Regions from separate parts of the Bradyrhizobium sp. AZCC 1588 genome, predicted to be linked through region 3. Evidence: predicted binding sites of a transcription regulator. Region 3 holds the regulator's gene; each other region holds the start of a gene.
What was found. Region 3 encodes LexA, which represses DNA repair genes until DNA is damaged. Its sites were predicted from a motif close to TGTTCNNNNTGTGTTCNG; they were not measured.
Positions count from the first base shown of each region.

Region 1: the regulator LexA is predicted to act here: its motif matches at 2,874-2,891, upstream of V1277_RS24580 (ImuA family protein).
Region 2: the regulator LexA is predicted to act here: its motif matches at 2,011-2,028, upstream of V1277_RS30705 (single-stranded DNA-binding protein).
Region 4: the regulator LexA is predicted to act here: its motif matches at 1,643-1,660, upstream of V1277_RS16655 (helicase-related protein).

Region 1 is NZ_JAZHSC010000001.1:5,283,444-5,288,077, reverse strand. It holds gene V1277_RS24590 (error-prone DNA polymerase) at 1-225, opposite strand, end outside; gene V1277_RS24585 (Y-family DNA polymerase) at 222-1,715, opposite strand; gene V1277_RS24580 (ImuA family protein) at 1,978-2,808, opposite strand; gene V1277_RS24575 (UdgX family uracil-DNA binding protein) at 3,017-4,384, shown strand; gene V1277_RS24570 (VOC family protein) at 4,593-4,634, opposite strand, start outside.
Region 2 is NZ_JAZHSC010000001.1:6,592,109-6,596,742, reverse strand. It holds gene gyrA (DNA gyrase subunit A) at 1-754, opposite strand, end outside; partial or broken gene V1277_RS35110 (DUF2306 domain-containing protein) at 958-1,080, opposite strand; gene V1277_RS30705 (single-stranded DNA-binding protein) at 1,320-1,808, opposite strand; gene V1277_RS30700 (outer membrane protein) at 2,315-3,064, shown strand; gene V1277_RS30695 (outer membrane protein) at 3,432-4,172, shown strand; gene uvrA (excinuclease ABC subunit UvrA) at 4,426-4,634, shown strand, end outside.
Region 3 is NZ_JAZHSC010000001.1:6,486,192-6,490,825, reverse strand. It holds gene V1277_RS30220 (S41 family peptidase) at 1-73, opposite strand, end outside; gene V1277_RS30215 (hypothetical protein) at 273-575, opposite strand; gene V1277_RS30210 (HAD family hydrolase) at 704-1,330, shown strand; gene V1277_RS30205 (molybdopterin molybdotransferase MoeA) at 1,344-2,555, shown strand; gene lexA (transcriptional repressor LexA) at 2,763-3,464, shown strand; gene V1277_RS30195 (hypothetical protein) at 3,693-4,115, shown strand; gene V1277_RS30190 (hypothetical protein) at 4,202-4,429, shown strand; gene V1277_RS30185 (ComEC/Rec2 family competence protein) at 4,437-4,634, opposite strand, start outside.
Region 4 is NZ_JAZHSC010000001.1:3,560,526-3,565,159, reverse strand. It holds gene V1277_RS16655 (helicase-related protein) at 1-1,427, opposite strand, end outside; gene V1277_RS16650 (DUF3108 domain-containing protein) at 2,200-3,003, opposite strand; gene rpmB (50S ribosomal protein L28) at 3,444-3,752, shown strand; gene V1277_RS16640 (restriction endonuclease) at 3,943-4,634, shown strand, end outside.

The DNA.
Region 1 (4,634 bases), 1.2 Mb from region 3:
GCGCGCGCCGATCAGAAGCTTTGGCTTATGCATGACGGCAGGATTGTCGAGCTCGCTCCAGGCGCGCACCACGCCGGCCAGCGTGTTGTGGTCGGCGATGCCGATCACGGGAATACCAAGCTCGCTCGCCTGATGCACATAGGCGCGCGGGTCCGAGCCGCCGCGCAGGAACGAGAAATTGGTGGTGATGCCGATTTCGGCATAGTCGGGTACAGGGCTTTTCATGCGAACAATCCATGCACGAACCACCTGGGCGGAACGGGCTCGCCCTCCGCATCTGCCGGTTCGCTTTCATAAAGGCCGTCGCGAAAGATCCAGAAACGAAGTCCCGCTTCATCCTCGATACGGAAATAGTCCCGCGTCGGGCCGTCGCCGTTTGGCTTCCACCATTCCATCGCGATGCGTTCGGGCCCCTCCACCCGCACCACCGCGTGCGTGACGCGCCGCCAGGTGAATTGATGCGGCGGGCCGTCGGGCACGGTTGCGAACGGCACTTTTATCGGCTCCGGCTTGTCGAACAGGCGCAACGGGCGCAGCGGCGGCTCGCCCTCGATACGCTCGGGCCATGCCGCCTGCGCGGCGGCCGCCAGATGATGCTGCGCTGGCACGGACAGCACCGCGCGTTCGGGGATGTGGGTATCCTCCGGCAAATGCACGACGACGCGTTTTCCGCCGATGCGCGCGGCGATGCGGTCGATCAGCGCGGACAGTTCGTCATTGTCATGGACATTGGCATCGAGATCGCGCTGCTGCTGCACCACGATCTCGGTGCGGCTGGCGGAGAGACGAATGAGATCGAAACCGAAGCCGGGGTCGAGGGGATCGTTGAGCGCATCGAGCCGCTCGCGAAACAGGCGGTCGATCACTTCAGCTTTTGTCACCGGGCGCCCGGTATCGACCGAGATCGTGCGCACCGCGCCGTCGGTGCGGAAGAAGCTCGCCTCCAGCCGCCGCGCGCCCTTGCCCTGCTTGTCCATCGCCGTGACAAGCATTTGAGCAAGCGCCGACAGGTTCATCGCGATCACGGTGTCGGTGGCGACCGGCTCGGGAAAGCGTTTCTCGACGATGTAATCCGGCGGCAGTTTGCGCGGGCTGATCGGCGCATCGCCCTGCCCGAGTGCCTGCTGCAACAGCGTCGTGAAGGGCGCACCGAACCGCGCCGTGATTTCGTGCGGCGCGCGCGAGGCGACGTCGCCGATGGTCTTCAAGCCGGCGCGGCGCAGGCCGGCGGTGATGGCATCACCGGCGCCGAGCGCAGATACCGGCAACGGACTGACGGCCTCCGCCTCCTCGCCCTCGGCAACGATCTTTCCGGAAGTCTGGCGCGTCAGCGTGCGGGCGCAGATCGCGGTGGAGGCGATCGCGGCGCTGACGGCAAAGCCGCGGCGGCTCAGCGCACCGGTCACGATCTGCAGCAGCGCACGCTCGCCGCCGAACAGATGGGCGCAGCCGGTGATGTCGAGGAACAAGCCGTACGGCGGATCGAGCGCCACCAATGGAGTGAAGCGGTCGCACCAGTCGGCGATGTCTTCGAGCGTCTTGCGATCGGCGACCTCGTCCGCGTCGAACACCGTCAGCTCGGGGCAGATCGCGCGCGCATTGGCGAGCGGCAGGCCGATCGAGAGGCCGGCCTGGACAGCGGCCTCGTCGAGAGAGTGGATCAGGATGGCATTGTGCTGCTTGGCGACGACGACGGAGGGAAAGGTTTGCTTCATCCCGAGAGTGTCACTCGCGGCGAGACCCCCACCCCAACCCTCCCCCGCAAGCGGGAGAGGGAGCGCACCGGTCGTGTGGTGAGAGGTGTCAGCCTGCGCACCGCTGTCGTTCCCTCCCCCCTTGCGGGGGAGGGTTAGGGAGAGGGGTAAGCCACGAGCACTGCCGTTGCCGCCACCCCTCTCCCCCGCCCTCCCCCGCAAGGGGGGAGGGAGCCCACTGTTCGTGTGGTTAGAGATTTCGCTTGAAACCGCTTGGCAATTTTCAGCTTGCGCGGCGCTGGCCGGCGAAAGCTTGCGCTTGATGCGGTCGATGGGCAGGCGTGGCAGCCAGAGGCTGAGGATACGCCGACGGTTCACTGAATAGGCACTCATCACAATTCCATTCCATGATCCAGCGGCCGACCGGGCCATGACGGTTACGAACGAGCTGCGCGTCGAACACCGGCGCGCCCCAGGCGCTCCAAGGCGCCGCAGGCTTTGGAGGCGCCGCAGGCATTAAAGGCGCGCCCGGCGGCGAATGCGCCGCGCGCACGATCCATCTTGTCTCCGCGGTCGAGGGGCGCGGCTCCGCCGCTACCCGCAGCAGCAATGCGGTGACGCCGGAGGCTGCTGCGGCCAGCGTAAGCTTGCGGCTGGCGACGAGATCGAGCTGACGCGCCTGCCCCCAGACTTCCAGCACGACGGCGCCGAGCGCATCGCAGGCCAGCGCATCGGCGGCGGTCCGTAGCGCGGCGTCGGTGTCAGTCGCGCGCACGGTGACGAGCAATCGCGGATCGAGCCCGAGTTCGGCGAGCCCGCTCATCGACAGCGCGCCCGATTCAATTTCCGAAAAATCCTGCCGTACCCAGACCAGCGGCCGGCGCGGCGACACCCTTCCCGCCAGCCCTGCGATGAAGCCGGTTGCGGTCGCGCTCTGGTGTCCCTCGGCGAACACTTCATGCACCGCCGCGAGCGCAAGCCCGCCGTGCAGCACAGCATCCGCCGCCTTATGGCCAAGCGTAATCTTGTTGAGGTCATGCGCATCGCCATGCGCCTCCAGGCGCTCGATGCTTCCGCGCAAACTCGCAAGCGTGCTTGTGCGTGCGGTGCTCATCCGCCGTTCCTTCAGAAAATTGGCCTTTACCGCTTCTTCCCGAGTGAACGCGCGGCTGGTTCATTTGTTCATGATATGTTCTAATATAAAGCTAACAGCGCCGGCAGAGTCAATCGAGATCGACGCTTTGGCGATTCATGAGCGGAATCAAAGGGATTCGTGGCCTCTACGACAACGGGGATGCCGGCGGAGAGTGTGGAGTAAGCACATGCACCACATCACCCTCGATAGCGAAACTGATTTCGACGGCTGGCGTAAAGCGGCCCGCGCGCTGGCGCTGAATGACGTGAAACCGTCCGACGTGAGCTGGCGCGTGGCTGATGATGCGCCCGAACTATTCGCGCCGACCGCGCCGCCGCTCGACCCGCCACAGGGCACCTTCAACGTGCCGGCCAGATTCGTCGAACTGGCGGAGGTTGCGATCCTGCACCGCAGCCCCGAGCGCCTCGCCCTGCTCTATCGCCTGCTGTGGCGGTTGCGGACGCATCACGATCTGCTTGAACTCGCGACCGATCCTGACGTGGCTGAGATCACCGCGATGGCCAAGGCCGTGCGCGGCGACGAGCACAGGATGCATGTCCTTGTCCGCTTCCGCGAAATAGGCCGCGAGCAGAAATCGCACTTCGTCGCCTGGTTCGAGCCGGAGCATCACATCGTCGAACTGGCCGCCCCGTTCTTCGCGCGCCGTTTCGCCGACATGCCCTGGTCGATCCTGACGCCTGATCTCTGCGCGCATTGGGACGGCCACGTCATCTCGTTCACGCCGGGCGTCAGCAGAAGCGAAGCCCCTAGCGCGGACCGGCTGGAGGAAACCTGGCGACGCTACTACGCCAGCATTTTCAATCCCGCCCGTCTGAAAGTGCAGACCATGCAAAAGGAGATGTCCCGGAATTACGGGCGGAACCTGCCGGAGGCTTCATCGATTAAACCCCTGGCAAGCGACAAGGCAAGCGATATGCCCCGCAAACACGCCGATGATCTCGAGACGCTGCGCGAAGAAGCCGCCGATTGCCGCGCCTGTCATCTCTACAAGAATGCCACCCAGACCGTGTTCGGCGAAGGCCGGCAAACCGCGCGGATCATGCTGGTCGGCGAGCAGCCCGGCGACAAGGAAGACCTCGCCGGAAAGCCGTTCGTCGGGCCCGCGGGGCAAATGCTCGACCGCGCGCTGGAAGAAGCCGGCATCGACCGCCGCACGGTCTACGTCACCAATGCGGTGAAGCATTTCAAGTTCGTGCCGCGCGGAAAGATCCGCCTGCACCAGAAGCCGAACACCCCGGAGATCAAGGCCTGCCGGCAGTGGTACGAGCGCGAGCTGGCCGCGATCAAGCCCGACCTGGTGGTGGCGATGGGCGCAACCGCAGCGCAAAGCGTGTTCGGGAAAATTACGCCGATCAACAAGAACCGCGGCCGCGCGATCGACCTCGACGACGGCACCCGGGCGCTGGTGACGGTGCACCCGTCCTATCTGCTGCGATTGCCGGACGCTGATGCCAAGGCGCGCGAATACCGGCGCTTCGTCCACGACCTCAAAATCGCCGCCGACGTGCTGCGAAAATCGGCACATGCGGCCTGAATTCCGCCAATCCGATAGCCGCAATTTCTGGTGAAATATAACGGGAAAAATTGACAATCCCGCCTGCAACTATTAATTGATAGGTGACACAATCGCATTCTCAAGGGAATGTGGGACGTCTGCTCACGCTATGATGCTCCCACATGGTCGACGCGCTGCGCGGTTCCCTACCTCCAGCCCCGGCGCCGTGCAGCGCGCGACCCACTTGCTAGCCTCTCGCCACGGCCTCCAGTTCTGCAATATCGAACTT
Region 2 (4,634 bases), 110 kb from region 3:
TCACGATTGACCCGCGGCCGAGGTGGTAGGCCGAACGGATGCCCTGGCGTCCGAGGATAATGCCACCGGTTGGGAAATCCGGGCCGGGAATGATGTTGATGAGATCGTCGATGCTGAGCGCAGGATTGTCGATCAACGCCACGCAGGCGTCGACGACTTCGCCGAGATTGTGCGGCGGGATGTTGGTTGCCATGCCGACGGCGATGCCGCCGGCGCCGTTGACCAGCAGGTTCGGGAACCTCGCCGGCAGTACCGACGGCTCCTTCTCGGAATTGTCGTAGTTCGGCTGGAAATCGACAGTATCCTTGTCGATATCGCCGAGAACTTCTAGCGCCGACCGGGTCAGACGGGCTTCGGTATATCGATAAGCCGCGGGCGGATCGCCATCGACCGAGCCGAAATTGCCCTGGCCGTCGATCAGCGGCACGCGCATGGAAAAATCCTGCGCCATCCGGACCATCGCGTCGTAAATCGACTGGTCGCCGTGCGGATGATACTTACCGATCACGTCACCGACGACGCGCGCTGACTTGACGTACTTTTTGTCGGGCGTGTGCCCCTGCTCGTACATCGAATACAGAATGCGGCGATGCACGGGCTTCAGCCCGTCGCGCGCGTCCGGCAGCGCCCGCGCCACGATCACGCTCATGGCGTAATCGAGGTAGGAGCGTTTCATCTCGTCGAGAATGGAAACGGGGCGAATGTCGGAGTGCTCCGGCGGCTCGCCGGGCTTGTCGTCTTCGTTGTCGGACAAAGGGGAATCCAGTCAGTTCTCAGCTAAGAATCATATAGCGCATCGAGGGTCCGATAACCACCCCGAAGCTGTCGGGAGGAAGCTGTTTTTCCGCTCGTTTTTTCATGGACTTACCGGGATCGGAGACAGCTCTCCCGAACCCTGCCGGAACCGCCATTTCAGGACCTGAAGGCAGTGTCAAAAACGATGTTCCCACGGTCGGCCTAATGGCCAAAAACCACCGCATGCATGATCCGTCCCGGCAGGAAGGTGAACAAGCCGGCGACGACGAGCGCTCCAAGGAAGATCGACACCATCGCTTTGCGGTGACCGCCGACATTGTGCCGGACCAGATCCGGTTGGCGTTCAAGGCTGCAGCAGCTTAAGCGAATTACCTCATGCGAATATTAATAGCATGACGGCTGAGCGAGCCGACCGGGCACTCGGATCGCGACGCGCCTGTAGACAGGATTTCAGCCGGCGGATTCTTGCGGCGGTACATTGGTCGTAAAGCAGGCGTCAACGTCCGTTCCCGCAAGCGAATTTCTTGCTAGCCGAAGACCCTGCTCTCGAACGGAGTAAGGCCCTAGAACGGGATGTCGTCGTCCATATCACTGTTGCGACTGCCCGCCGCGACTGCCCGCCGCGGCGCGGAGCTAGCCGGACCGCTCGAGCCGAAATCACCGGAATCATCGGAGCCGAAGCTGCCGCCCCCGCCGCCACTGCGGCCGTCGAGCATGGTCAGGTTCGAGTTAAAGCCCTGCAGCACGACCTCGGTCGAGTATTTGTCGACGCCGCTCTGATCGGTCCATTTGCGGGTCTGCAACTGGCCCTCGATGTAAACCTTGGCGCCCTTCTTCAGATATTGTTCGGCGACCTTGCAGAGCCCCTCGTTGAAGATCACCACGCGGTGCCACTCGGTCTTTTCCTTGCGCTCGCCGGTGCCTTTGTCGCGCCAGGTCTCCGATGTCGCGATGCTCAGATTGGCGATCGGCCGCCCGTCCTGTGTCCGCCGGATTTCAGGATCCTTGCCGAGGTTGCCGACCAGAATCACTTTGTTCACGCTTCCCGCCATCGCCGCTCTCCACTCGATATCGCCGGCAAAAATCACTGGTCCGGCCCGCTTCCGTGCCGCCCATCTTCAATTCTTGACCTGTCGCTTGTCCGTTTCCGCGTCCGCTCCAGGACATCCGGACCCTATACACCGACAGGCCCCGCTGACTTGGCGATCCCTCGGCAAGTCGCCGGTTATCCACATATAGCATCGCCTACGCGCGCGTTCCAGCTTTGTTCCGCAAACAGCTCACGTCTGCCCGGCTGCGGTCCTGCAATCTATGGGCGAACCCCGGGAACTCACGGGGGAACCGAAAGAGACGAAATGGAACCCGAAAGTTCCCGTCTCGGTTCCAATTATACCAGATAAATCATAAGCTTCGTTCCATAAACTTGGTTGGCGGCTGTTGCATCCGGGACACGCCATTTCCGCGCGAGTCGCGCTATACAATTCTCCAGCGGCGCGGGCGCTCGCGTCACAACAACGCTTCAGGCCTAGCGGGAAGCGGACAAAACTGGGGAAAGATCATGAAGAAGTATCTGTTAGCTACAGTTGCTCTCATTGCGTTCGCTGCACCCGCGGCGGCGGCCGACCTCGCTGCGCGTCCTTACACCAAGGCGCCGCCAGCCCCGATCGCCGCCGTGTACGACTGGAGCGGCTTCTACATCGGCGCCAACGGCGGCTGGGGTACGAGCCAGAAGTGCTGGGACCTCGTGACGGTGGGCGGCGCGTTCATCGCGGACGAGGGTTGCCATGACGCAGACGGCGCCACCGCCGGCGGTCAGATCGGTTATCGCTGGCAGGCCGGCACCTGGGTGTTCGGTCTTGAAGGCCAGGGCAACTGGGCCGACTTCCGGGGCAGCAATGTGAGCCTGATCGATCCGACGCTCCGCAACGAATCGCGCATCGATGCGTTCGGCCTGATCACAGGCCAGATCGGCTACGCCGCCAACAACGTTCTGTTCTATGTCAAAGGTGGTGCGGCCGTTACGGCGGATCGTTTCCGCCAGTTTGATGTTCCCACCGGCGTCCTAGTTGCCGCCACCGGGGATGACACTCGTTGGGGCGCCAGCGTCGGCGCGGGCATCGAATTCGGCTTCGCTCCCAACTGGTCGGCCGGCGTCGAGTACAATCACCTGTTCATGCAGGACCGCACCCACGACTTCGTCACACCGGCCGGCGTCCTCTTCGGCACCGACCGCATCAGCCAGGATGTCGACCTCGTGACCGTTCGCGTCAACTATCGTTGGGGTGGCCCGGTCATCGCGAGGTACTGATCGCAACGCCAGCGCGGAACTACGGAAAGGCCGGCTTCACGCCGGCCTTTTTGTTTGGCTGCTGATACGATCAGGACGTCGACATGGTCACCGCGCGCATCAGCGTAAGTTCGGCGGCCCGGTGATCGCCAAGTACTGATCGTGGACGTTTTCGACCCGACGCTGAAAAGGCCGGCCCCGCGCCGGCCCTTTGTTTTGGTTGTAGCTCGGCACAATTGCTGCCCGCTGCGGTTGTGTCGCCCACGATTTTGACCCACATGTGGTATTCCGGCGACAGCATTTTTCGGGAACTTCGCGCTATATCGCCAAGCAACCTCAAATTGACGGCTGAGGAAAGTTGCGTTGGAGCCGCGAAAGGAAAAAGAAAGTGAAAAAGATTCTACTGACCACCACTGGCCTGATCGCGCTTGGTATGGCGCCCGCGATGGCCGCCGATCTCGCTGCCAGGCCCTACACCAAGGCGCCGCCGATGGCGGTTGCGGTGTACAACTGGAGCGGCTTCTACGCCGGCGTTAACGGCGGCTGGGGATCGAGCCGACAGCGTTGGGACGAGACCACTTTCGGCGTCGCTCCGATGGGCAGCCATGACGCAACCGGCGGCACCGTCGGTGGTCAGATCGGCTACCGCTGGCAGGCCGCCTCGTGGGTGTTCGGCGTGGAAGCGCAGGGCAACTGGGCTGACTTCCATGGCAGCAATGCGATCCCGCTTCTTCCGGCGTTCACCAACGACACGCGTGTCGATGCCTTCGGGTTGTTCACCGGTCAGGTCGGCTACGCAGCGAACAACGTCCTGTTCTACCTCAAGGGCGGCGCCGCCGTGACCTCCGATCGCTACCGTTTGCTTACGACCGGCACCGGTGTCTCGCTCGCCAACAGCGTCGATGACACCCGTTGGGGTGGTGTCGTCGGCGTTGGCCTGGAATATGGCTTCGCCCCGAACTGGTCGGCCGGCATCGAATACAATCACATGTTCATGCAGGACAAGACCTATAACTTCGTGAGCAACGGCGTCGTTTTCCCGGCTGGCACAACGGTGGCCCAGACCCGCATCCGTCAGGACGTTGATGTCATCACCGCTCGCATCAACTACAAGTTCGGCGGGTACTGATCTCCACGTCACCTGAGTTCCCAAGATTGAGAAAAGGCCGGCCTTGCGCCGGCCTTTTTTTGTGCGCCACTGCTGACGGCTGCTGCCAAAACGCTGATGACGCAAAACAATCCGTTGATGATTCGCGCGCGGCACTGGAAATTCCCTGCCGTTCTTCCTATGTTCCGACTTTCAATCAACGGCGCCTGATCCCGGCCTTGCCCGGCGATGCGCGCCCAACGCGGCGCGTAATCGCGCGTCTGGAAATGCCGATATGGATGAAGTGCTAAGGGCGAAGCGCCAACAGAACGCCGGCTCCGCATCGCGTGCGATTACCATCCGCGGTGCGCGCGAGCACAATCTCAAGAATGTCGATCTCGAGATTCCCCGCGACAAGCTCGTCGTGTTCACCGGCCTCTCCGGCTCCGGCAAATCCTCGCTCGCCTTCGATACCATCTATGCCGAGGGCCAGCGCCGCTACGT
Region 3 (4,634 bases):
GAGGTCCGATCACGAGAGCGGTCAGACACGCACCCGTCACCGTGCCGAGAAGAAAGGCAAAATTCCTGCGCATCGTGGGGCGTCCCTCTATCTCTACGGACGCCCACACCATCCCTGTGAATCGGCGCCCCTGTCCCAGCCCCGCCAACTCACAATGGCTTTTTGGTCGGATCAAGGCACGCCGACCCGGGGCAATACGGTCGCTTTCAGAGTGTGAATGAAATCATCACGTTAGATGGCGAGTTCATCGTGCCCGGGCTAGCCGGCATCTTCTACTTTGCGGCGCCTTCGGCGGATTTGGCCTTTGACTTCGCTGCCGGCGCCTTGGCCGCCGCTTTCGGCGGTGTGCTGTCGCCGCGCATCGTCCCCCAGGGGTCCGAATTCTTCTGCTGCTCGGGGATGTTGCCGAGCGATCTCCGGTAGGCCCGCTCGGCGTCCTTCTCGGCCGCGATTTGCGAGGGCGTCTTGGGCTTGTCCTCCTCGCCATATCTGGCGGGACCTTGCTGGGCGGCGGCGGATCCGGCCAAAAAAGCGATCACGGCGACAGCGCCCAGGATTCTGCCAACAACTTGCATGCGACTACTCCCTGAAATTGGTCCCAAGCCTTAGCACAGCCGGCGTACGGGCTTAAGCGCCGGATTGGGCTGCGACGCAAATCACCGTGGCCGTTGCCGAGGCCGGTCCGGTTTTGTAAACGACTGCCATGAATTCGCCGCCAGTGCCCCATTCCGTCGATGCCTTGCTGTTCGACCTCGGCCGTGTCGTGCTCGACATCAGTTTCGAAGAGGTAATGACGTGCTGGGCAGGGCATGCGGGCTGCCCGCCTGCCGATCTCGCCGGACGCTTTGTGATGGACGACAGTTTCAAGCACCACGAGACCGGCCGGATCGACGATGCGGCGTTCTTTGCGGGCCTGCGCCAGTCGCTCGGCATCGGCATCACCGACGCGCAGTTCCTGGAAGGCTGGAACGCGATCTTCACCGGCGAGATGCCCGGAATTTCGCCGCTCCTGGCGCGTGCAGCAAAACGCCTGCCGCTCTATGCTTTTTCCAACACCAATCCGGCCCATGTCACGCATTTTTCGCAGGCCTATGCGGATGTGCTCGGCCATTTCCGCGAGATATTCCTGTCCTCCAGCATCGGTTTGCGCAAACCCGACGCCGAAGCCTATGATCATGTGGTAAAAGCGATCGGCGTGCCGGCGTCGCGGATCCTGTTCTTCGACGACTCGGCTGCCAATATCGAAGGTGCGCGGGCGCGCGGCCTTTCTGCCATCCACGTGACATCGACGGATGACGTGGCGAGGGCACTGACCGCACTTGGAATTTGAAGGAGGTCTGCCCGTGGCGTTGATGCCGGTTGCCGATGCGCTTGCCGCGATTCTTGCCGGTGCAGAGGCGCTGCCCGAAGAAATGGCGGCGCTCGATGACGCGTATCACCGCATTCTCGCACGCGACGTCGCCGCGCGGCGGACACAGCCGCCGCAGGCGATGTCGGCGATGGACGGCTATGCGGTGCGCGCGGCTGACGCCGCCGATGTCAGCGCACGGCTGAAGGTGATCGGCGAGGTCGCCGCCGGCCGTCCGTTCGAGCGGAAGGTCGGCCCGGGCGAGGCGGTGCGGATCTTTACCGGCGGCGTGATCCCCGATGGCGCCGACGCCGTCATCATCCAGGAAGACACTGGCGTCGAAGGCGATCATATCACCATCACGGAAGCTGCCGTTCCGGGGCGGCATATCCGCGCCGCGGGCGTTGATTTCCGCGAAGGCGACGTCCTCCTCAAACGCGGGCGCCGCCTCACCGACCGCGACCTCTCACTCGCCGCCGGCATGAACTACCCGGAGCTTGCAGTGCACCGTCGCCCGAAAGTTGCGATGCTGGCGACCGGCGACGAACTGGTGATGCCGGGCGCAAGCCCCAGCCCCGGCCAGATCGTCTATTCCAACGGCTACAGCTTGCGGGCGCTGGCGCGAGCCGAAGGGGCAGAAATCATTGACCTCGGAATCGCCGCCGACACCGTCGCCGCGACCACGGAAGGCATCCGCCGTGCCCGCAAGGCCGATGCCGACATCCTGATCACCATGGGCGGCGCTTCGGTCGGCGACCACGACCTCGTCAAGCGGTCGCTGGAGGCCGAGGCCGTCGCCATCGCGTTCTGGCGGATCGCGATGCGGCCGGGCAAGCCGATGATGCATGGCAGGCTGGAGGCGATGCGGGTGATCGGCCTGCCCGGCAATCCCGTTTCCTCCTATGTCTGCGGCTTCCTGTTCCTGGTGCCGCTGATTCGCGCTCTATCGGGCCGCGATACCATCCATCACCCGCGCGAAAGCGCCCTGCTCGGCCGCGATCTCGCCGCCAACGACCAGCGCGAAGACTATCTTCGCGCCTACCTCGAAACGCGCGACGACGGCACGCTGGTCGCCGTGCCGGTGAACCATCAGGACTCGTCGCTATCAGGGAATCTCGCTGCGGCACGGGCACTTGTGATACGTCCGCCGTTCGCGCCGGCTGCCGCAAAGGGCTCGCCTTGCGAGCTGCTCCGGCTGCCGGAATGACGCCTGAACCGCGCTCCGACAGCACTTTGGGCCGGAACCGCAATGCGTTCACCTGAAATTAAGTGGTTGCGGAACACATATCGAACATATAGTGTCCGTTCATGATTTGTTTCGACTGCTAGTGTCTTTGATTGAGAGTTTGGGGACTCCACGATCTGGGCTCTGAAGATTCGGAACGAGACGACGCCAACCGGGGGATTGCTCGCGATGCTTACGCGCAAACAGTACGAACTTCTGCGTTTCATCAATGAACGGCTGAAAGAGGCCGGCGTGCCGCCCTCCTTCGACGAGATGAAGGACGCGCTCGATCTGCGCTCGAAATCCGGAATCCACCGCCTCATCACGGCATTGGAGGAGCGCGGCTTCATCCGTCGCCTGCCCAACCGCGCCCGCGCCATCGAAGTCATCAAGCTGCCTGAGCTCGCAGCCGCCGCCAACAGCCGCCGCGGCTTCACGCCGAGCGTTATCGAGGGCACGCTCGGCAAGCGCACGGTGAGCGCGCCGGCCGCCGAGGACGACGGCAATCGCCCGGTCGCCGTGCCTGTCATGGGCCGGATTGCCGCCGGTACGCCGATCGAGGCGCTGCAGACCCGCAGCCACACCATCAGCGTACCGCCTGACATGCTCGGCTCCGGTGAACATTACGCGCTCGAAGTGCGCGGCGATTCCATGGTGGACGCCGGCATTCTCGACGGCGACATGGCGCTGATCCAACGCAACGAAACCGCCGACACCGGCGACATCGTCGTGGCGCTGATCGACGAGGAGGAAGCGACGCTGAAGCGCTTCCGCCGCCGCGGCGCCTCGATTGCGCTCGAGCCTGCCAACACCGCTTATGAAGTCCGCATCCTGCCGCCGAACCGGGTCCGGATTCAGGGCAAGCTGATCGGGCTGTACCGCAAATACTGACCCATTATGCCGTCCGGGCCGTGACGGAAAAGAGCCCCGGCCCGTGGCCGGGGTTTTTTGTTGCACGTGTGGAACTAAGGCACGTTAGCGCGTTTGTGAATGTGGCGCAGTGCGCCAGTCGCAGAATTGCCCAGAACAGAGAAAAGGCTCTGCGCCATGTCCACTCTGATAGAGGCCTGTGCCTCCTTCTAGACACGGGTCAGCTATCTCAAACGAGGGAGCCATCCGATGTGTGACTATAGCCTGCATGCTGTGGCTACGCGGCCTGCCGAGGTCGGCGAGACGCTGATCACGACGACATTCCGCGGTACATCGACCCGCGGCTTTGCGTCGGAACGCGAGCCTGCAGTGGCGGTCTGCATGCTTCCCGGCACCGAACTGGCGTTCGCTGAGGACGTCAAATACGACAACCGGTGGATCTGGACTCGAACCACCGACTGGCGGGTCGGCAAGTTCAATCAAATCGACCCCCATATATCCGACCGTCACCATGACGCGATCGAATTTCCCGACGGAAGCCATGTGCTGGTGACGCAGCTTTGCGAAGGCCAGCGCGCGACCGTGCTGCAATTGCCGGTGGTCCAGACCGGTGGCGAACGCGCGCCGAAGGTGACGGAAGCGCCTCCGGCCGAATCGATCGTGACCGGATAAACGCCCACGCGAATACGATCCGCCGGTCCAGGCCGGCGGATCGTGGTGGTACATTTTTCAGAACTCGGCACCGCAGGGGGCAGTCGGTGGTCAACAAGGTTACGTGGCAAAAAGCCGGGCGCGTCACTGAGCCCGGGCGGTACATGTTCAGGTACGGCTGGCTCACCATCACGGCCGAAGATCTCGCAATCTGGCGGCAATTCCCCGACGCATCGTTCACCCTGGTCGCTCTGCCGTCGGCGCCCGACGCGCCCGAGGAATTCCATCTCGGCGCGTTCGAAATACCAGCCAAGCCCACGGTCGACGAGCACTGAAGACCGTCTACTCCTCCGCCTGAAGGTCTGCCTCGGCCGGCGTGGCATCGACGCTGCGCGGTGGCACGACGCGCGGCGCAAGCACCGTGGTGTCGGCCTCGCTCTCGTCGGCTATGGCCGGCGACCACGGGCGGTCGATGCCCCTCGGCTTGACCGCCTCGACGGCAAATCCCTCCCGGCTGCGCCGCAACGTCATCGCGCCCTG
Region 4 (4,634 bases), 2.9 Mb from region 3:
CGCTCCGTAAGCCGTTCATGCAGCGCATCGGATAATTTATTTTCCACCTCACGGGTGATCCCCTGCCAGTGGTCGGGGTCGGACAGCCAGTCCGGCCGGTTGGCGACGAAGGTCCAGGTGCGGATTTGCGCGATCCGGCCCGACAGCGTGTCGATATCGCCGGTAACGCGGTCGGCCTGGTCGACCTGGGCGGCAAACCATGCGTCGGGTATCCGACCTTTCTTCATCAGGAAAGCATAAAGCGTGGTCACGAGCTCGGCATGGGCAGCCGGCGCGATCTTGCGGTAATCCGGGATCTGGCAGGCGTCCCACAGCCGTTCCACGGCCGCCGCACCGTGGGCCATGTCCCTCACCTCGCCGTCGCGCGCCGCATGATCGAGCACGCGCAGATCTTCAGCAATCGGCGCGCGGGTCAAGGCCTCGTGCCCCGGCGGCAGGGCAAGCGAGACCTGCAGCGCGCCGAGCGAAGAAAAATCCAGCTTCGAATTCCGCCACTGCAGCATTTTGACGCTGTCGAAGGTGTGGTTCTGCAGCGCGTTCACCAGTTCCGGCTCGAACGGTGCACAGCGGCCGGTGGTGCCGAAGGTGCCGTTGCGCGTCGCGCGCCCGGCGCGACCCGCGATCTGCGCGAACTCCGCCGGATTGAGCCGGCGGAACTGATAGCCGTCATACTTGCGGTCGGAGGCAAACGCGACGTGGTCGACGTCGAGATTCAGGCCCATGCCGACGGCGTCGGTGGCGACGAGATAGTCGACGTCGCCGTTCTGGAACATCGCAACCTGTGCGTTTCGTGTACGTGGCGAGAGCGAGCCGAGCACGACGGCCGCGCCGCCATGCTGGCGGCGGATCAATTCGGCGATGGCGTAGACTTCATCGGCCGAGAACGCGACGATCGCGGTGCGCCGCGGCTGGCGCGTGATCTTGCGGTCGCCGGCGAATTCGAGCTGCGAGAGCCTGGGACGCGTGACGATCGAGGCGCCCGGCAGCAGCCGCTCGATGATCGGCCGCATGGTGGCGGCCCCTAACAGCAGCGTCTCGTCGCGGCCGCGGCGATGCAGGATGCGGTCGGTGAAGACATGCCCGCGCTCGAGATCAGCCGCGATCTGGATTTCGTCGACGGCGAGGAACGAGACGTCGAGATCGCGCGGCATCGCCTCGACGGTGGAGACCCAGTAGCGCGGGTTCTTTGGCTTGATCTTCTCTTCACCGGTGACGAGTGCAACCGCCTCGGTCCCGGCGCGAGCCGCGATCTTGTTGTAGACCTCGCGCGCCAGCAGCCGCAGCGGCAGCCCGATCACGCCCGACGAATGCCCCAGCATCCGCTCGATGGCGAGATGCGTCTTGCCGGTATTGGTCGGCCCGAGGACAGCGGTAACGCCCGCGCCGGGCGCGCGATCAGTCGCGAACGTGGAAGGAGAGAAAGCCATTCTGTGCAGGTGTTTTCTTATTTAGGTGCGAGCGCCCAACCCGTCATTGCGAGCGAAGCGAAGCAATCCATAGCGCCACACGTGTGGAGGTATGGATTGCTTCGTCGCTTCGCTCCTCGCAATGACGGAAAAACGCGGAGTTTCTCTTTCGTTTGGCACCAACTGCGCCGATTCTGTTTCACTTTGCGACGGTGATGCGGTCGCGGCTTAAGCTTTGGAACGAGTCTGGAACGAATCGCGTCCGAATCGCTGACTCCTCCCGAGACCCGATACGTTCACCGCAACATCTCGCGCTGAAGCGCTCGGGGCGGCACTAGATCAAGTTTACAGCGGCTCCACAAGCGACGGTTTCGGGACTAATTTCTTAAAAAGATCGAGGCGACGGAGTCGAATCAGAAGCGGGGAAGAGTCAACATGATTCATGCTGCTACTCCTGTCCGTTCACTTGCACCGGTGCCACCACGAGCGAAGCTATGTTCCCTCCCCCCTTGCGGGGGAGGGTTAGGGAGAGGGGTGGCGGCAACGGCGGTGCTCGTGGAGAGAACCCCTCTCCCCGACCCTCCCCCGCAAGGGGGGAGGGAGCGATAGAGTCGTCGTCCCTCACTTTAGTAGCGGCACTACCCGCCGATCCCGTCGTCCCTGCGAAACGCAGGGACCCAGAACCACAGGCGCTCATTGGTTGGCGCCGGCTGCAACTCCGAGTCCCTCAATCAACACGGCCGCGGCGTATGGGTCCCTGCGTTTCGCAGGGACGACGGCAAAACTATGGGCCTCAATTCGTCTTCGCCACCCGTGGCGGCATTGCTGATGTCACGAACGACGTCGCTTCCAGCATCGCCAGGCCAAACGGCGTCGGGATCGTCATGCGGAAGGGAACCAGGACGCGCGTCCCCGCAATCGGCACAAAGGTGATCTCGATCCGCCGTTCGTTCGCGAGATATTTGATCACGGGGCGATCGGGGATGTAGCCCGCGACGGGGTTAAAATAGATCGCGCAGACCAGCGCCGGCCCGTGATAGCCCTTTTCGGCTTTGACCGTTTCCATGCGCTTGTAATCGAGCTTGAGATCGTAGCGCATGCGTCCGTCGAAAATCCCGGCTCCGGTGCGGCAGGAATCCGGCGCCAGCACTTCGCCATTGCCGGGCACGCGCAGCAGTGAGCCCGTCATGGGATCGAGCACGCTTTTGCGGTGCGCGTCGGTGACGGGAATGCGGCCGGGATCGACCGGCGGCGCCGGGTCGATCGAAAATTCCTTCACGCCGCCATTGGCCAGCGAAATCCGGATGGTCTCGGACTTCTTCTGCGTGGTGGTGGTCGCGGTATAGGCGTTCGCCACCAGCGCGCCGTTCACGATGCGGCCCTGGCTGGCGCCGGAACCGGTGCCGCCGGAAAACGCCTTCAACAGCCCGGCCGTGCCGCCTTGCGCCGAGGCCGAAAACACATCGTCGCCGATTTCGATGGTCCAGCTTCCCTTGCCGACGGGGATGCCCGCCAGCGTCGCCTCATAATGCGCATCCAGCCGCCCCTGCGCGCTCGCGGCCTGCGGCGCGAGCGCTGCCCACGCGGCGGCGCACAGGCCGACAACGAGGCCGAGCCTGGCGGAGAGAGGTTGGCGCGAAACGGCGCATCTGGCAGTCACGAATGAATAATCCCGGGATCGGCGCGATTGGGTGTTCATTTAGGCAAAAATATCCGGCAAACAACGCGTGTTTTCGCGAAAACCACGCCCTTTAAAGGACCTTTCATCACCGCCCGCCGCTCGCGGGGAAGGCCAAGGTCTTTCGTGCTAAACCCATGATGTCGGCCGGGATTACGCCCTTTATATGATTGGCTTAAGTGGCTGGAACCCCTTACAAACCCGCGTATTCAGCGGTCGGGACCAACCCAAGAACCTTGACCCCGTGGCCGTCTCCCCCTATACGTCCGCGGTTCCTGGAAATGGACGCGATTTTGGACCCCCGCGGCGCCCGCGAGAAGCGGCTTGGCCCTGGCGGGGATGGAAGAGGATTTTTCGGAATGTCCCGGCGCTGCGAACTGACGGCCAAGGGCCCCCAGGTGGGCCACAAGGTGAGCCACTCCAACATCAAGACCAAGCGGCGCTTCCTGCCGAACCTGGCCAACGTCACCTTCATCTCGGACGCGCTCGGCCGCAACGTGCGCCTGCGCGTCTCGACCAATGCGCTCAAGAGCGTCGACCACAATGGCGGCCTCGATGCCTACCTCCTCAAGGCCAAGGCCGACGTCCTCTCCCCCCGCGCCCTCGAACTGAAGCGCGCGATCGAGAAGAAGGTCGGCAAGCCCGCGTTCGTGAAGAAGGCGAGCTGAGCGAAGCTTAAATCGGCGGATCGAAGTTTGCAGCGGCCGGGTCGAAAGACCCGGCCGTTTTTGTTTTAATCGCCCTTATCTAGATATTTTCTGTTGCGAGCATGCAACCAGAGGGCGATACTTGTTCTCATTAGCTGATCGATTGTGAAACTCGATAACTCAACTGAATCTCAAGCTCAATTGATTCTAGATGGAAGAATTTGAGATACACCGCCTGGGCTGGAAGGCCTTCCAAGATTTGTGCGTTGCAATCGTTGAAGAGCGTTCGAATCGGACGGTCCAAACTTTTCTTCCTACAAGAGACGGCGGTCGTGACGGCGCATTCATCGGTCGTTGGGACGGCGGCTTAAAGGGCAACACCACGATTCAATGCAAATTCACTTCCAAGCCTAACCAGAACCTAACGCTATCTATGCTGGTCGACGAGCTTCCGAAAGCGAAGCGACTTGCACGGCAAAAACTCGCAGACGACTACGTAATCCTGACAAACCATACCATTACGGGAGCGAGTGAAGCTAAGATTCGAAAGGCATTTGAAGGTAGTGGCGTCAAGCGTTGCCGCGTGTTTCATCGAGATTGGATTGTGGCGCGCGTCGCAGAATCTCCACGTCTAAGAATGATGGTCCCCCGTTTATATGGCCTCGTCGACCTGGAGGCGATCTTAGACAGACGAGCTTACCGGCAAGCTCAGCTTATCCTCAGCGAGATGGGAGATAATCTACAAAAATTGGTTGTCACAGATGCGCATCGAAAAAGCGTTCGCGCAATAAGTGATCATAGCGTCGTTTTACTGCTCGGCTCACCTGCTGCCGGCAAGTCGACAATCGGCGCGAGCTTAGCACTCGGCGCAAACGACATTTGGAGATGCTCAACAATCAAATC